4 regions of the Paenibacillus yonginensis genome follow, and region 2 is predicted to be linked to each of the others. Evidence: a T-box and tRNA genes for the amino acid it is inferred to sense, from the RefSeq annotation. Region 2 holds a T-box; the other regions hold tRNA genes.
The links. The T-box of region 2 lies ahead of AWM70_RS10835 (arginine--tRNA ligase). A T-box ahead of a tRNA ligase gene usually reads a tRNA of that ligase, here a tRNA-Arg.
Positions count from the first base shown of each region.

Region 1: it has a tRNA-Arg gene. The T-box ahead of AWM70_RS10835 (arginine--tRNA ligase) is inferred to sense a tRNA for this amino acid. The anticodon was not compared.
Region 3: it has a tRNA-Arg gene. The T-box ahead of AWM70_RS10835 (arginine--tRNA ligase) is inferred to sense a tRNA for this amino acid. The anticodon was not compared.
Region 4: it has a tRNA-Arg gene. The T-box ahead of AWM70_RS10835 (arginine--tRNA ligase) is inferred to sense a tRNA for this amino acid. The anticodon was not compared.

Region 1 is NZ_CP014167.1:3,989,355-3,993,520, reverse strand. It holds gene AWM70_RS18125 (SGNH/GDSL hydrolase family protein) at 1-227, shown strand, start outside; gene AWM70_RS18120 (PdaC/SigV domain-containing protein) at 541-1,638, shown strand; gene clpP (ATP-dependent Clp endopeptidase proteolytic subunit ClpP) at 1,828-2,424, opposite strand; tRNA gene AWM70_RS18110 (tRNA-Arg) at 2,713-2,787, opposite strand; gene AWM70_RS18105 (sugar-binding transcriptional regulator) at 3,069-4,094, shown strand.
Region 2 is NZ_CP014167.1:2,355,105-2,359,270, reverse strand. It holds gene AWM70_RS10865 (hypothetical protein) at 1-483, shown strand, start outside; tRNA gene AWM70_RS10860 (tRNA-Val) at 571-642, shown strand; gene AWM70_RS10850 (hypothetical protein) at 987-1,244, shown strand; gene AWM70_RS10845 (GNAT family N-acetyltransferase) at 1,388-1,831, shown strand; gene AWM70_RS10840 (DUF3892 domain-containing protein) at 1,913-2,149, shown strand; T-box leader at 2,294-2,543, shown strand; gene AWM70_RS10835 (arginine--tRNA ligase) at 2,594-4,166, shown strand, end outside.
Region 3 is NZ_CP014167.1:3,049,198-3,053,363, reverse strand. It holds gene asnB (asparagine synthase (glutamine-hydrolyzing)) at 1-1,013, opposite strand, end outside; gene AWM70_RS13840 (hypothetical protein) at 1,172-1,522, shown strand; tRNA gene AWM70_RS13835 (tRNA-Arg) at 1,734-1,807, shown strand; gene AWM70_RS13830 (hypothetical protein) at 2,109-2,609, opposite strand; gene AWM70_RS13825 (phosphatase PAP2 family protein) at 3,027-3,695, shown strand; gene AWM70_RS13820 (efflux RND transporter periplasmic adaptor subunit) at 3,942-4,166, shown strand, end outside.
Region 4 is NZ_CP014167.1:3,022,001-3,026,166, forward strand. It holds gene tig (trigger factor) at 1-473, opposite strand, end outside; gene AWM70_RS13700 (hypothetical protein) at 687-1,535, opposite strand; tRNA gene AWM70_RS13705 (tRNA-Arg) at 1,765-1,838, shown strand; gene AWM70_RS13710 (hypothetical protein) at 2,178-3,284, shown strand; gene AWM70_RS13715 (thioredoxin family protein) at 3,417-3,998, shown strand; gene AWM70_RS13720 (glutathione peroxidase) at 4,030-4,166, shown strand, end outside.

The DNA.
Region 1 (4,166 bases), 1.6 Mb from region 2:
TATATAATCCTTATCCTCAGATTGGGGAGGCAACGGACTGGGTTCTGCAGTTTAACCGTTATGCGGGTCAGTATACCAATCAAGTGTACGGGCTCGCCAACATTTATCCGGATTTCGTGGGCCGGGAGAGGGAGCTGTTGTTCCTGGATCATCTGCATCCGAACGGAAGAGGATATCGTACGATCGCCGAGCATTTGAACGCGCTTGGATATGGAAGACTGGGGTAGCGAGCCTGTGGTAAGGCCGGAGGCTTGGGCGGGATGGTTACAGATCGAAACCTGATATAAAAAAATGTCATAGACTTCGGACCGCATTCCTGATGGAATGCGGTTTTACTATTTTTGGGGGAGAGGAGGAAATGGCAGGATTGTCTCTGGATTGTTACCTGAACTTTAATACTGGATACAAGAGAGAGGCTATAATAAAACGGGTAAAGAATGGTAATGAACAAAGTAAGATAAAGAAAGATAGATAAGGAAACAAGGAAACAAGGAAACAAATGACAACCCCAGAAAGCTAGGCAGGAAAGGGATGACAAACATGAACAGAAACCAAAAATGGACGGGAGCCCTGCTGGCAGCTGCTCTGCTGTTTGGAGCAGGAGCCGGCTCCGCCGAGTTTGCGGCAGCGGCCTCCTCAAAGGCAGCCCCGGCTGTACAAGCACCAGCAGCTTTTAATCTGAAACTAAATGGAAAACAGCTGGCCCGGAAGGCTTTGGCCGGACAAGAAGGCAGCTTGGTGCCGCTGGCGGCGATCCGCGACGGGTTGGGACTGAAGGTCTCTTATGAGCCCAAGACAAAAACCTACCAGATCACACGAGGCAATATTTCAGTCAAGCTGGTACCCAGCGGTTACGGCACTGTTCAGACCGTGATCAACGGAGCCAAATCGTACACGGGATACGAATGGGTCAATAAGCAGGGCTACAATTATGTGTCTGTACATTTGCTGACGGACAGCCTGGGTTACCGGGCCGGATGGGACAACGCCACCAAGACGGTCAATCTGGTTCCGCTTCAGCTGAACAACATGAAAGTAACGGTCCAAACCTTGTCGCAATCGGATAAAGTAACGAATATTCAAATCGAATATCCGGTAATCAGCGGCTTGACAAATGCGGAGGTTCAGCAGCAGATCAACAAGCGGTTTAAGGACTGGGCGGACGCTTATTTGCAGGATTCGCTGAAGCGCTCCAAGGATTTGGGACCTGGCCCTCAGGGCGCGAAAAATGAATTCGACATGAATTATCTGGTTACGTATAATCGCAACGGCTATATCAGCTTCCGCATGCTGAATTATGATTACACAGGCGGAGCGCACGGCATGAGCGGTCTCGAAGGAATTACAATCCGGCTGAGCGACGGCAAACAGATCGAGCTTGCCAATCTGCTGAAAGCCAATCCGGATTATTTGAAGGTCGTAGACAAGACAGTAGCGGCCAAGCTGAAGAAAGATCCAGGTTATTTTGGCGGGTTCACTACGGCGGGAGACAAACCGGACTTCTATCTGAAGGATGATGGCATCGTCGTATTCTTCCAGCTGTATGAATACCTGCCTTATGCAGCGGGCTTCCCGGAATATTATATTCCTTTCTCTGCGCTGCTTCCTAATGGAGCAAGTCCGTTTGAAGAGCAGTAATCGTAAACAGACTGGGTCTAAAACAACAAAGCAGATACTTCCCCGGGGAGTATCTGCTTTGTTGTTTGGAGGGACGGACATTCTCTTGTTTGGACAAAGGGGTATGTCCTTTCCCAAAAAGAAAAAGAACTCACAGAATTGAAGTCTGTGAGTTCTTCTCTGTGAATCTCGATCTGTTCAGGCAGCTGTTTATACGCCTTCCGAGTTCACTTTCTCGATCACTTTGTCGATCAAGCCGTATTCTTTGGCTTCCGCCGCGGTCATGAAGTAGTCGCGGTCGGTGTCTTTTTCGATGCGTTCCAAAGGTTGACCCGTGCGTTCCGCCAGGATTTTGTTCAGGCTGTCGCGCATTTTCAGGATGCGGCGAGCGCGGATTTCGATATCCGTTGCTTGACCTTCGGCTCCGCCCAGCGGCTGGTGAATCATGACTTCGCTGTTTGGCAGCGCGTAGCGTTTGCCTTTCGCGCCGGCGTTCAGCAGGAACGCGCCCATGGAAGCGGCCATGCCCACGCAGATCGTGGAGACGTCGGATTTGATGAACTGCATCGTATCATAAATCGCCATGCCTGCCGTAATGGAACCGCCAGGGCTGTTAATGTAGAGGTGAATGTCCTTGCCAGGCTCTTCGGCATCCAGGAACAGCATTTGCGCGATAATGGAGTTGGCCACAACGTCGTTCACTTGGGAGCCAAGGAAAATGATCCGGTCTTTGAGCAATCTGGAATAAATGTCGTAAGCACGCTCTCCGCGGTTACTTTGTTCGACGACCATAGGAATATAACTCACGATAAAACCCTCCTAAATAATAATGTTAAGTCATATGCTCAGTGCCCGGCAATCAGAAGCCGCAGCAGGCCTTAACAGGTTGAACCCGATTGGGTCCGGCGATTACAGGATTGACCAAAACCCCGTACTTTAAACCCCGCCCCCAGAGTCAGACACTGTTAATAACCACATCATAAACAATTTCAAACAGAAAGTCAAAGAAAGTCAAACTAACCGATCAAAAAAAGCCCGAATCCTCGGACTAATGGTTAAACATATATAGGACGCTGTTAAAGGTTAAAAATAAGATGGCGCGCCCGCGAGGAATCGAACCTCGATCTCAGGCTCCGGAGGCCTACGTCATATCCATTGGACCACGGGCGCATAAAGAAAAAAATCCATTTGACCTCAAATAAAGTCAACAGAATTCATTATAGCCGCATCCAAATTAAAAAGCAAGCCCATAAAAGCAAAGTTGAGTCACATTTTCTGCAGGATCGCGGGATTGCGAATAACGCATGGAAAACTTGCTCATTCTACGGACGATACACTTGCAACAGGAGCAGAAATTGGTTAGAATATCAGTGGGACTTAAAACGTTAACCCGGGACATTTTAAGACCAGAGGAATGGAGAGAGATAGTCGAAGCCGCAGGAGTGAAGACATTGCGAGATTTGTTGGAGATCCAAAAGCAGCTTCTGCCTGATCTCATGGACGTTCTCAAGAAGAGATATCTGATCCTGAACCAGATCATGCTTGAAGAAGTCATCGGAAGGCGCACACTGGCGCTCTCCCTGAATATGACGGAACGCGTATTGCGCGCGGAAACCGATCTCCTTAAAGCTCAAGGTCTTATTGAAATCGAGAATGTGGGCATGAGAATCAGTGAAGCTGGCCGCCAGCTGCTGGAGCAGATGAAGCCGTTCGTGAAAGAACTGCTGGGGCTGTCCGAAATGGAGAAGAAGATCCGCGATACCTATGGGCTGCGCAAGGTGGTTGTGGTTCCAGGCGACTGCGAAGCGGCCGCAACGGCCAAACGCGAACTGGGACGCGCAGGAGCAAGAGCTTTGCTTGAAGTAATCGGGGAAAATGACGTAGTCGCCGTAACCGGCGGTTCAACGCTGGCCGTTATGGCCGAGCAGCTCACCCCCCCATCGGCACCTATTAAAGGAAGCTGGTTTGTACCGGCTCGCGGAGGTTTGGGTGAAAGCCTGGAGATTCAGGCCAACACGATCGCTTCCGGCATGGCCAAACGTGTCGGCGCCGAATACCGGCTGCTGCATGTGCCTGATTTGCTGGGCAGGGAAGCTTATGAATCCCTTGTTCATGATCACAACATTCAAGAGATCGTAAGCCTGATCCGCAAGGCGCGGATCGTGGTGCACGGCATTGGAGACGCCATGGAGATGGCGCGCAGACGCAAGCTGGATGCTGAGATGGTGCAAGAGCTCGCAAGAGACGGAGCCATTGCCGAATCCTTCGGTTATTATTTTAACGAGCAGGGCGCCGTAGTTCACAAGATGTTGACCTTGGGTCTGAGGCTTGAGGACATCAAATCTACGGAGACGATCATCGGTATTGCGGGCGGGCGCAGCAAAGCGCAGGCCATTCATGCTGTTCTGAAGTTTGGCCAGGAGGATATCCTGATCACGGACGAGGCGGCAGCCGAAGAAATTGTCAAGTCGCTGTAGAACGCAGAAACGGTACGAATTAACGTTGTTTTACTCAGGTCATCAGGCCTGACTAAATATAAAAAATATATT
Region 2 (4,166 bases):
CCGGGTTGTCTGATTATCGGATTCTCGGAAGTGATCCGGCTGCTTCAGGATGTGCGGGACGACTTACTCCGGTTTAGAAGGAAAGGAAGGCTGGCACCGCATTTGGCGGGAAACCCTTTGGAAGAGACCGGGGATGAGATTTCTTCCCCCAGGGTGGGTACCGTAGAAGAAGCGGGCGCTAAAGCGGAGCAAACGGGCCGGTTATTCCCCCGGCTGAGCAGAGAAAATCTGTTCCCGGATGTAGAAAGGGCGGCTAAATTTTATAAACTGATTAAACGCATAAATGCTTTAGAGTTTTATTTTGAGGTGGAAGACAAATTAACGGTCGAAGCAAAGCTCGGGGATGTCAAAAGGCTTTATTTTGAAGTCAAACATCTGGTGTTCAAAGCCGGACTCGAGCATCATCCGATTTGGCTGGATGTCGTTGAAGCCATCCGTTATGTCGAAGAGGAATATGCCCGGATGGAAGAGAAATACGCTTAAGAGTAGAGTAGAGAAAGAAACTAGCATGATGCTAAATAAATTGTCTTGCCAGGTGTGAGATTGATGTGATATTATAAATCTCACTGAAGGACGGTAGCTCAGCGGGAGAGCACTACCTTGACAGGGTAGGGGTCATGGGTTCGATCCCCATCCGTCCTATTTGAAGGAAACCCTTGAAGCGACAGGCTTCAAGGGTTTTTGTTGTCTTTAACCTCCTTCCCCGGACCGCGCCCTCGCAGCTTGTCCGAAAATGGAACAGTCTCGTTAGGAAGCTGCCTTTTGTTCATTCGTTTATCCAAGCCAGCTTGGGCTCCGCAGATGACCAGGTAGTCGGGACTTTCATGGACAAACCACTGGAGTCCACAGCCCCCCGAAAGGGATGACATTCTATTTCCATCCCCGGTTAGCTTAACCGTAATAACCGTATGTCAATGCCGCATTTACCGTGTATAAACCCTCTCCCTCCAGCAAACACTGAAAATACCAGAAACGGAGGGAGAGTTATGAACCTGAAGAAGATAAACTCTGGAGCCTTTGAACCGGGACGGCTTGCCTGCAGGCTGCTGCTCGGCTTGGTGCTTCTTAGTCTGCCATTAACGGGCTGCGAGCCGATGGTTCCCAATCAGGAAACGCTGCTCAGACAGACGGAATATGATTTGCAGGACGATGGGGAGAACGCTGATCTGCCCGTCATTGAAGATGTCTACCATCAGTCGGTGCATGAAGATGTCTATGGTGCGGATCAGTTAAAGCTTCCTTAAACCGGACAGACCGGTGTACAAAGTATACGTTTTTATGTATAATAATTCGACTTAAGCTGAAGCGCGTGGCGTACCTTATTACGGGTCGGCATAGTGCTGATTTTGCTTGGGAAGAACTATTTTTTAGGAGGCTTGTTGTCATCATGGCTGCTGTTATTATTCCCGTTAAGTCCGAAGACCAGCTGCAGAACTGCCTGGACATTCGACAAGAAGTTTTTGTAGAAGAACAAAAGGTACCGGTTTCCCTGGAGATCGATGAATTTGATCATATCGCCGGCGACGCCCATCATCTGCTGATTGAACAGGACGGACAATATGCGGCGACAGGCCGGATCACTTATTATAAAGATAATGCTGCCAAAATTCAGCGGGTTGCCGTTCGCAAAGCTTTCCGCTCCAAAGGCATCGGCAAAGTGCTGATGATTGGCCTTGAGGAGCTGGCCCGCGAGCTGGGCTTCGAGAAGGCGGTGCTTGACGGGCAGCTTCATGCTGTGCCTTTCTATGAGAAGCTGGGTTATGCCATCATCAGCAAGGAGCCGTTTGACGATGCTGGCATTCTGCATCACCGGATGGAGAAAAAGCTGTAACTCTCCGCATAAACTGCCAGCCCGAGGACAGAATAAGGTCATCCTTCCTATAAGGAAATTCCACATCAAGGAGAGAGGATGATGGCATTGCCTACAAGAGAGACCTTTATTGCGGTTCAGAAGAACGGAGACGGCGATCTGACGGCTTTCAAAACGTCCAGCGGCCGCGTGCTGAATTATGAAGAGGCGCTTCGAGAGGTACAGGCAGGCGCTATTGCCGGTGTGAACACCTTTAAAGGCCGGGATGGCGAGTTTTATATCCGCGGGGACGCCGACGGTGATCCGACCAACAATCTGGATGCGCTGCCGGGTTTCTAAATCTTGCGGAATTTGCAACGACTTTGACTTTGTTCCTCTCAAAAAGAAAGAGGCATTTTCGCAGAACGCGGAAATGCCTTTTATAATTGGAAATTTAAGCTTGCTTTTTACCTCGCTTCTCCTTATAATGATCTGAAATATTTCAAAAAGTCATGGAACGGGAGAGTAACCGAATTACCCATGTTTTAGCGAGCCGGGAGGGTGGAAGCCGGTACAGAGGGATTTGGCGAAGCGGACCCGGGAGACGGGCTGCCGAAAGCGCATCATGTAGGCTGCCCCGGCGCAAACCGTTATTTGTTCAAGCGGCCTGACCGGCCTGAAGGGGGTTCCCTTGTCATGCTGTCCGGTTCAGGCAACAAGAGTGGCACCGCGAGTCCCTGTCCTCGTCTCTTAACAAGAGACGGGGATTTTTGCGTTTTTAATCAAACGGAAAGGGGATTTGTTATGTTAAACACATGGGTACAGCAATTCGTGGAGTCAGGGGTAGAAAAGGTGCTTCATGCCCACGGCGAGGAAGGCCGGGAGGAACATTTCTGGAAAGTGCAGATCGAACAGCCGTCCAAGCTTGAGCACGGCGACTTCTCTACCAATATTGCGATGCAGCTGGCAAAGCTCTTGAGACGTCCGCCGATGTTGATCGCGGAGCAAATTGGCGATGAGCTGTCGACCCGAGCCGAAGGGCTGATCGCCAAAGTGGAGGTCGCGGCTCCGGGTTTTATCAATTTGTTCGTGAACTGGGGGCAATGGGCAAAGCGGGGGCAGCCGGCCAATCCGCCGTCTCCCCTGAAAATCGTCGTTGAGCACACCTCTATTAACCCCAACAAATCCGCGCATATCGGCCACCTGCGCAACTCCTGCATCGGGGACACGCTGGTCAGAATGCTTAGAAAAAGCGGGGCCGAAGTCGAGGTGCACAATTATATCGATGATCTCGGGAATCAGCTTGCGGATACAGTGGTCGGCCTGCTGCATACCCCGGCAAGCGGCGATTATAAGAGATTTGGCGACTTTTGCTGGGATGTGTATTCAGGCTTGCACAAGCAAGGGGAGGACAGCCCGGAGCTGACTGCAGAGCGCACCAAAGTGCTGCATGGCCTTGAGCAGGGAACCGGGAATCTGGCCTGGCTCGGGTTCATTACAGCCTCCCAGATTGTGCGGGAACATCTGGAGGAGATGCGGGAGTTTGGCATCGGCTATGACCTGCTGGTCTGGGAGAGCAGCATTGTTCGCGAGGGCTTCTGGGACGCCGCTTTCCAGCGTCTTCAGCAGACACCGAATTTTGTCCGGGAGACATCAGGCAAGCTGGCCGGCTGCTGGGTGCTGAAGCCTCAGGCGCAGCCAAGCGAAGCAGGAGTGAAACAGCAGGAGGAGGTTTCCGAAGCGGAAGGAGAAACCGTTCCGGATCCGGAATCCGATCATAACCAAGATAAGGTGCTTGTACGTTCTAACGGAATTTTGACCTATACAGCCAAAGATATCGCTTACCATTTATGGAAGTTCGGGCTGCTGGGCAGGCAGTTCCGGTATACGCCTTTTGCGGAGGGAGTCTGGTCAACAGCCAGACAAGGCACGGACGGCGTCTTCGGTCATGCTGACAAGGTCATCAACGTGATTGACCGCAGGCAGGAATACCCGCAGGCGATGGTCCGCCAGTCGCTGGAGCTGATGGGGTATGAAGAGCAGGCCGCCAACCTGCTTCATGTCAGCTACGGCGTCGTGTCGCTCAGCCGAAATGCCGCGTTGGAGCTGGGGATGGACGTCACGGACGGTAAATCCTCTTATGCGATGTCCGGCAGACAGGGGATCGGCATGAAAATTTCCGCCTTGCTGGACCGGATGGAGCAGGTGATCGCTGACAGCCGTCCGGATCAGGACGGACTGCCCAGCCGTGTGATAGCGGCGGCAGCTATCCGTTATTATCTGCTCCGCTTTAATTTGCAGACGGAAGTCGTGTTTGATCTGCAGCAGGCCACCGAAATTTCCGGCAACACCGGCGTGTACCTGCTGTACACTTATT
Region 3 (4,166 bases), 690 kb from region 2:
AGTGAATCGGTGTCAATCAGCACATAATGATGTTCGGTTTGCAGCTCGTCGACCATCCGTTTAATCCACGGTCCGTCCGCTCCCGGCTGGAAAACATGCTCTTTAAAATGTTTGTCGTTGCCCACATAGTCTACGGAGAAGGTGTGGACCTGACCTTGGCCGGTTTGTTTGTAGTAGTTGACGGCCAGCGCGGTAAGGGCGCTGGAATCCAGTCCGCCGGACAGCAGCGTGCACAGGGGCACATCGGAGATCAATTGACGCTCAACCGTATCCGTCAACAGGGCGCGGAGTTTCTCGGCCGTCTGCTCGACATTGTCCCCATGAGCCACGCTTTGGAGCTGCCAATAAGGATAAATCCGCAGCCCGGACTGGCTGTAAATCATCGCATGCCCCGGGCGCAGCTCTTTTAGCTCTTTGTAGACGCCATGGCCAGGTGTACGAGCCGGTCCAATCGCAAAAATTTCGGCCAGTCCTTCCGCGTCCACAGACGCTTCGACTCCCGGGTGTTTAAGAATCGCTTTCGGCTCCGAGCCGAAGACCAGCAGTCCGTCCTGTTCACTGTAGAACAAGGGTTTAACCCCTAGACGGTCTCTTGCGAAAAAAACATGCTGCTTCACGCTGTCCCACACCGCAAACGCAAAAATGCCGTTGAGCCGGTCCACGCAGCCCGGACCCCATTCGGCATAGGAGTGAAGGAGAACTTCAGTATCGCAGGTGGTACGGAAATGATGGCCTCTTTGCTGGAGTTCGCTTTTTAATTCGAGTGCGTTATAGATCTCCCCGTTGTATACGATTGTGAACACAGAGTCCTCATCCTGGAAAGTCATCGGCTGGGCGCCGTTCTCAGGGTCCATAACACTCAGGCGGCGGTGTCCAAAGGCGCAGGGATTGGAAATCCAAGTTCCATGGCCGTCGGGTCCCCGTCTGAACAGGGTTTCGGTCATATTCACCAGAAGCTCGGAATCCTGCGTCAGGTCCCGGCCCCATTCAATAAATCCTGTAATTCCACACATGATTAATGTTCATCCTCTCTTTCAGCCACTCCCTGGTGCGTAGTGATGTCGCCCAAAGTAATAACACATTATGCCGAACAAGGGCATAAAATGTCTGTCCTTTATGGAAACTACATGAGGATGCGTTTGCAATTGAAACCAGGAAAGGGGAAGACAGCATGTACAAAATCACCAACGCAGAGTTCCGCCGGATGACCGATTATAACGGCCAGCGCTGTGCGGAAATTGAGGTCAGCTCCGGCAAAGCGGGCGAGCATGACCTGCTCGTTTATGTAGCCAAGACACCTCAGGGGGCTTACGACATCGTCCACATGTACAGTACCGACATCGATCCGGAAATCGACTGGTACAACAACAATCTGCATAACTCGTACGAAGAAATTTCCGAAGAGGAATTCGGCGCAAGTTTGTCATCGGCAACGCAAACCTCTGAGTTTCATCGTATGCAGTTTAAAGATACGTTGTTCGGGATGAAGCAAATTGCCGCCAAGCTGCAGGAGAACCTCTAAGGAAGGAGAGCCTGTAAATGAAGGAGTACCTCTAAAATTTATCGTAGCTGTACTCTGAACGAAGCCTGCCGCAGAAATATGACTTGTGGAGATTGTCACCGTTCCCGTGCGCAGCACCGCGTTTGGCGGCTGCTGCCTCACGGGCTTATCATCAAAAACACTTGAAATAAATCCAGATTCCGGTATAATAATATACGTTGTCCTTACATATGTCCCAGTAGCTCAGCTGGATAGAGCAACGGCCTTCTAAGCCGTCGGTCAGGGGTTCGAATCCCTTCTGGGACGTCTAGCAAGCTCTCCTTCGGGAGAGCTTTTTTCGTCTCGGGATGAGAACCCCTGGGGGTTCGTCGAAGCGAGGGCACTATGTAATAGGGACTGGGCGAAGTCGCAAGCGAGCAGGATAAATAGACCTGGAAGCAGGATTGAACCTGAGATTTCATACTGACTCCAGGTTTACCAAATCTAAAGGTGGGCGGCATTTACTTGCCCATAAATTACTTAAAAGGTTACTGTAGACGTAAATAAGCAGAGAGCTAAAGAGAATAGACCTCTTAGCGCTCTGCTTAATTTGTAGTACAGCTCGTAATTAAAAGTCTGTAGTGCTTGAAGCTAATTTTCCAAACACTTCTCCGTTTACATTTGTTCCGCCACCACTCCATTGCAGGATATAGTTACCACTGCGCATCCCTTGAGGGTAGCCATCTTTGAAGTTATACCATTCCAGAGAACTACTGGCAGGAATGGTTTTAGAAAAGTAGACTAGTCCACTGTCTGTATGAGTTAGTGTTACATTAACCGAAGCACTGCTGTAATTCTTAATAAGAAATTTAATATGGCCATATCCAGGGTTTATTGTAAAAGGATTTTGAACAGTAGCCGCTCCATTTGCAAGCATGTCGAAGCTTTTATCAACAATAAAAGGGCTAAACAAACCATCTGTACTGTTAATACTATTATTTGATGATTGACTTACTACTGGACTGGATACAGGGACAGAAGTCTTTTCTTGATTAGATGATGCTGCTGATGCAACGGAGGTAGCCAATGCTAAAGATAAAATTGCGAACAAAGCACCCTTTTTCTTCATATGAATTTCCTTTTCTAATTAGTAGTATTTAGATATTAACATAAAATAGATTGTCAACACATTATTGTTAATATCTTTTTTTAATATTATCATATAAGTTAAAAAAGTAATTAATTTCCATATTATTTAAATTACCTTATAAAAACAAAGTAAAAGTAAGAATATAATAACATACATACCTAAAGAAATAGTAAGCTCCTGTAAAGTAAAAGACACTTACTTTTTGCATTCTTGATTTTTCTTTGAAATTATTCATGCGTAAGCTACTTCAGTGCAATTGATTCCTGCCTTTTAACCAAATACAATATCTGTTTTCAAATCTTTAGAAGTTGCCGCCCTGCGGATGGAGCAGTAAAATAAGTCAGTAATGTCACGGGCCCATGCTGCCCGATCCTGTAGGGAAGGTTTTGATTGTAAATGATTAAATGGGCATCACTTCGTTTGAAAGAGCAGCAGCGCTGGCTGCCGCTGGCTCTAATGCTTGTTTTTCCGCTGCTGGGATATTTGTATCATTTTGTGGATCATCCCACAAAACATGTGTATTCTCTGGTTACTGATTTTGACCGTGCGACACCGTTTATCAAATATTTTTCGGTACCCTACGGGATCTGGATTTTTTACATTTATGCTTGTCTGGTCTATTTCTTTTTCAGGGATAGAAAGGCCTACTACCAGTCTATCGTGCTTTATACAGTTTGCGCGCTGACCTGCTACGCGATTTACAGCGTGTTCCAGACGACGGTTCCCCGGCCGGTTGTGAGCGGGAGCGACGTTTTTTCCCGCCTGGTCACTTTTATTTACGACCGGGATCAGCCGTTTAACTGTTTTCCGAGTATTCATTGTTTTTCAAGTTATATGGTTCTGCGGATGATGTTTACCAGTCCTGCGCGCGGCCTGATGAACAGGCTCCTGATCGGGGGAATGTCGATCACCATTATTTGTTCGACCCTGTTTATGAAGCAGCATGTCATCTTGGATGCCCTCTCGGCTTTTGCCCTGGTTGAGTTTTATCGTTTGATTCTCTTCAAGCTTCCGGCCCGTCATGCCGAGCAGGCGGCCTTACGCCGCCGGCAGATGGAGGCATGAGGCAAAATTGTCGTCCGAAAACAGCCAAAAATCGAACTAAATAGAGGTGCCAAGGCACCACAAGGCATTACCAGACGAAGCAGAGGCCAGAGGCCTGCTCCGTCTTTTTTTATGCGTCTCTACATCTCCTGCAAGTTAAACATTCAGCAAACCTTCAGTTTCATTTCAGGAACCATTAATTTCCGCTTTATAGAATAAAGGAACACAATACATACATTTCTGTATAGGGAGAGATGAGGGGCGCCGATGAAAAAAAAGGTATGGATTTGGACAGGGGTTGCTGTTGTGGTGCTGGCATGCGCCGTTTTTGTGTTTCTGCAGTTTTATCCGGGGAAACAAGTTCAGGTACAAGCTGCACCGCAGAGCACGACCACCGTTAAGAAAGGGGATATTACGGTCAGCGTTTCGGGCTCAGGTTCCGTCATAGCCACGGGGCAGGAAAGCGTGCGTCCGAAAGACGAGGGCAAGGTG
Region 4 (4,166 bases), 670 kb from region 2:
TCTTCGTCGATTACGATCAATTCAGCATGACGCTGCTGCAGACGCTCAAGCTCAGCGTTCAGTTCTTCTTCAGTTACTTCAGCTGTAGCAGCCGGAGCTTCGATGCCTTTGTATTCGCCAAGCTTAACTTCCGGTTTAACTGTTACTTTAGCTTTGAAAACAAAAGGTTGTCCTTTTGCAAACTGCTCAACGTCCACTTCAGGACGGTCTACAGGGAAAATATCCGTTTGCTCAACCGCTTCACTGTATACTTCAGGGAGCAAAATGTCGATGGCGTCTTGGTAGAGGCTCTCCACACCGTAGCGTGCTTCGAAAATCGGCCGAGGCACTTTGCCTTTACGGAAACCAGGCACGTTTGCTTTCTTTACTACTTTGTTAAAAGCTTTATCCAGCGCCGCCGCTACGCGTTCCGCTTCGACTTCAACCTCAAGAACGCCGAGGTTCTTCTCTATTTTTTCCCAAGTTGCTTTCATTTTATGCTTTCCCCTCCAAAAATTGTTCACATATTGACAATGAAAAACGAAGTGATGTTATCCGTTTTCAGTCTTGCCCTATCGAATTTCACGTTTAGAATAACCACTATAGTATAATCAAGAATAGTTGATTTTACAAGTGGGCTAAATCATGACGCGATCTGTCAATCTTTTCCGAAATAAAAGATGGGTGTCTCCATTCGCTTTGTTCGCTTAAAAAATCGCTCCGGCTGCGGCAAATTGCTTCATCGCCTTATGGGCTTGTTCAAACCGCAAACGCATCGAATCCGTAATGCCGTACGCCGCTCTCAGCTCCTCATCCGCCTTGCCGTCTCCGCCCTGCAGGCTTTCCGTTACGGTTTGGTGCAGTGCAGCCGCCCAGATGTCCAGCGACGCCTCTTCCTCCCGAATAACGGAGTCATAATCGGCCGTTCCGTACACGCCCATAATAAACTGGTACCAGAACTCCTGGGCAAAATAAAACATGGCCGGATCGTGCACCTGCGCTTCTTGTCCAACCCGGTCCAGCACATCCTGTACCGCCGGAGGGAACTCCTCCGGGGTTAAGGGCACGGCGTCGATCTCAATCGTCGTCAGCGCGCCGCCTCTCCAAAGACGGACCACGCCGCTTGTCTCACGCCGCCGCAGGGTCTGCAACACCCGGAACTGGAGCATCGGATGCCGTTCTTCACGTTCCAGCCATTTGATCAGCGCTTCGTCGATTTCCGGCGCCTGGATAAAAGCCAGCTGCTCCAGGGCCAGAAAAGTATGCTCGGACAAGGGTTTCTCCGTCACGGTCTGCAGCAGTTTGAGCGCATACCCGCGGTCTTCCGCAAATTTCATTTCCGCGTGCCTGCGCGCAAAATCCGCTTCCTCGGCTTCATCCGCCGGCTCCATGACCGGAACGCCCTGGCCTTTCCCTGCCGCAGCTGCCGGGAAAGCCTCCTGCAGCCATTTCAGCAGCGCTTCCCATTCCTCGTAATGACGGTCATCCTGGACCTGGCACTGCAGCAAAAAGCGAAGCAGATCCGCTGCTTCCGCGTAACGCTCCGTTTCCAGCATCCGGGTAAGTTCGACCTGGTAATAATCGAGCGTCTTGGGGAATAGAACTAGATTATCTCGCCCGCTCTGTCGATTCTCGTTAATAAAAGTTCACATCCTTCCACCGCGTCTTCAATGATTTGTAGATTATAACACACGCACCGTCATATTAAAAAGTTATATCCATCAAAAAATCCTTGCTAACCCGCCAAATGTATGGTATATTCTCTTTTGCACGCTTTTATTGTTTGTCCCAGTAGCTCAGCTGGATAGAGCAACGGCCTTCTAAGCCGTCGGTCAGGGGTTCGAATCCCTTCTGGGACGTTCAAGCAAGCTCTCCTTCGGGAGAGCTTTTTTGCGTCTCGGGATGAGAACCCCTTTAGGGGTTCGTCGCAGCGAAGGCACCGTGTGAGGGAGCCTGTGCGAAGTCGCGAGCAATGCGAGCGTACCCCGACTGGGACGCTGAGCGGCTCTCCTTCGGGAGAGCTTTTTTGCGTCGCGCCCCTAGTACTCTCTTTTTATAGCATAACGTTCATAGGCCTCTCATATATTTCGAATAATAGGCTACGCCCATAGAGGTTCGAGATTCTGGTTCTCGCCACCTGCCAACCAGCCTTATGCCGGACAGGCCTTCCTATTTTCCAATTAAGGAGGAGTTATAAATTGAGAACAACCGGAATTCGTTTCACCAAGCTGGCAATCGCGGCCATTTCGGGGATGATCCTGCTGGCAGGCTGCGGCATCAAACGCCCGTCTGCGGACGAGCTTCCAAACGAAATCCAGTCCCGCACAGGTGCGCTGCCCCTGTCCAAGACGTCTTCTTCCTTGCAGAGCGTTAATAGAATTGAAGACGTCGACGGAAGTCTTGGCCTCACCTTTCCCCAAGGCTGGGTTCGGGACGACAACCTGAACAAAGCCGCCGTACTCGGCGTATCAGACCGCTCCAAGGAGAAATACTGCCTGATTGTACGGATGCCTTCCAATCTTCTTAAAGACGCCACTTTGGACAGCATGCGAAGAAAACTTCTGGCCGATACCAAAGTAGCGCTTCAGAACTACCGCTTCGTCGAAAACGGAGATATCACGATTGACGGACTTCCGGCCAAAACCGTCGAGTTCTACGGGACAGCCCGCAGCGTCAACGTCAGGTATCTGGCTGCGGTACTGGAGAAAGACGGAACCTTCTATCAGATCATTACGTGGTCGACTTCCGATTTGTTTGCCGGGTACAAAGATGAATTCAAGAAGGTTATCCAGTCCTTCCAGATCATGAAACCCAACACCAAAACATCGGTCCTGCCCGTACTGGGATCCGCCGCCTCCGATATTTCCCTGGTCACCAGTTCGGACCATCATGCCAGCATTACGATTCCGGAAGGCTGGAGCAAGGATAGCGGCCTGGCTTCAGGAGCCGACATTCAGGCCTCTCATCCTTCTACCGAAGATTATATTGTGGTCCTCAGGGAAGACCGCTCCGGTTTCTCGCCAAACACAACGATCAACGACTACTCCAAGCTGGTGAGCAGCAACATGAAAGAAGCGATTCAAAACGCCAAGCAAGAGATCCCTGAGCAGATTACGATCGGCGGACTGACGGCCCTCCAATATGTCATCACCGGAGAGGTCGACAAAGTCAAAATCAGTTATCTGGTTACGATCATAGCCTCCAAAGACCATTTCACCCAAGTGCTGATGTGGACCCGGTCCGATCTGTTTGAAGCAAAAAAACAAAATTACCTTTACATCGTCAACACCTTCCGGGAATTGTAAGCTCATTCTATTCGAAAGGATGGATGGCATTGAAGAATGGAAGCATGTAGAATAAGAGGAAGTATTTCTTCTATATAAAATCTTTTAAAAATATTGCAGCTTTTCCCGCTGCCCGAGGAGGCCGTGTCATTCATGAGCTTTACTTTGCAGATTGGCGAATCCGCCCCGGATTTTAATCTGAAAGGAACTGACGGAAATCATTACACGCTGGAAAGCTTTGAAGCCTCGAGATTTCTGGTCGTCTTCTTCACCTGCAACCATTGCCCGTTTGTCCTTGGCTCCGATGAAGTCACCCGTCAGACTGCGGATAAATTCACGAAGGACGGGGTAACTTTTATTGGAATCAACGCCAACAGCGAGCAAACCAACCCGCAGGATTCCTTCGATTATATGGTAGCAAGAATGGAAGATAACCGGTTCCCCTGGATCTATTTGCGCGATGAAACGCAGGAAACGGCCAAGGCTTACGGCGCTTTGCGGACACCTCATTTCTTTGTGCTGGACGAGAAACGGAAGCTCGTCTATACGGGACGCGGCATCGACAACCCACGAAATCCGGAGAAAATGACCGTCAACGATCTGGAGCGGGCCCTTTCGGAGCTCGTTGCCGGACAAGCCGTCAGCGTTCCCTTAACCAATCCGATTGGCTGCAATGTGAAATGGAACGGTCAGGATGCGCATTGGATGCCGGCGGAAGCCTGTGACCTGGTTTAGTTTGTTCATATAAAGATAAGGAGGAATTAACATGTCCGATCTGTACAGCATTCAAGTAAAAACCATTGATGGTGAAGCTACCACTCTTCAACCCTACGCAGGACAAGTCCTGCTGATCGTCAACACAGCCAGCGCCTGCGGATTAACGCCTCAATACAAAGGTTTGCA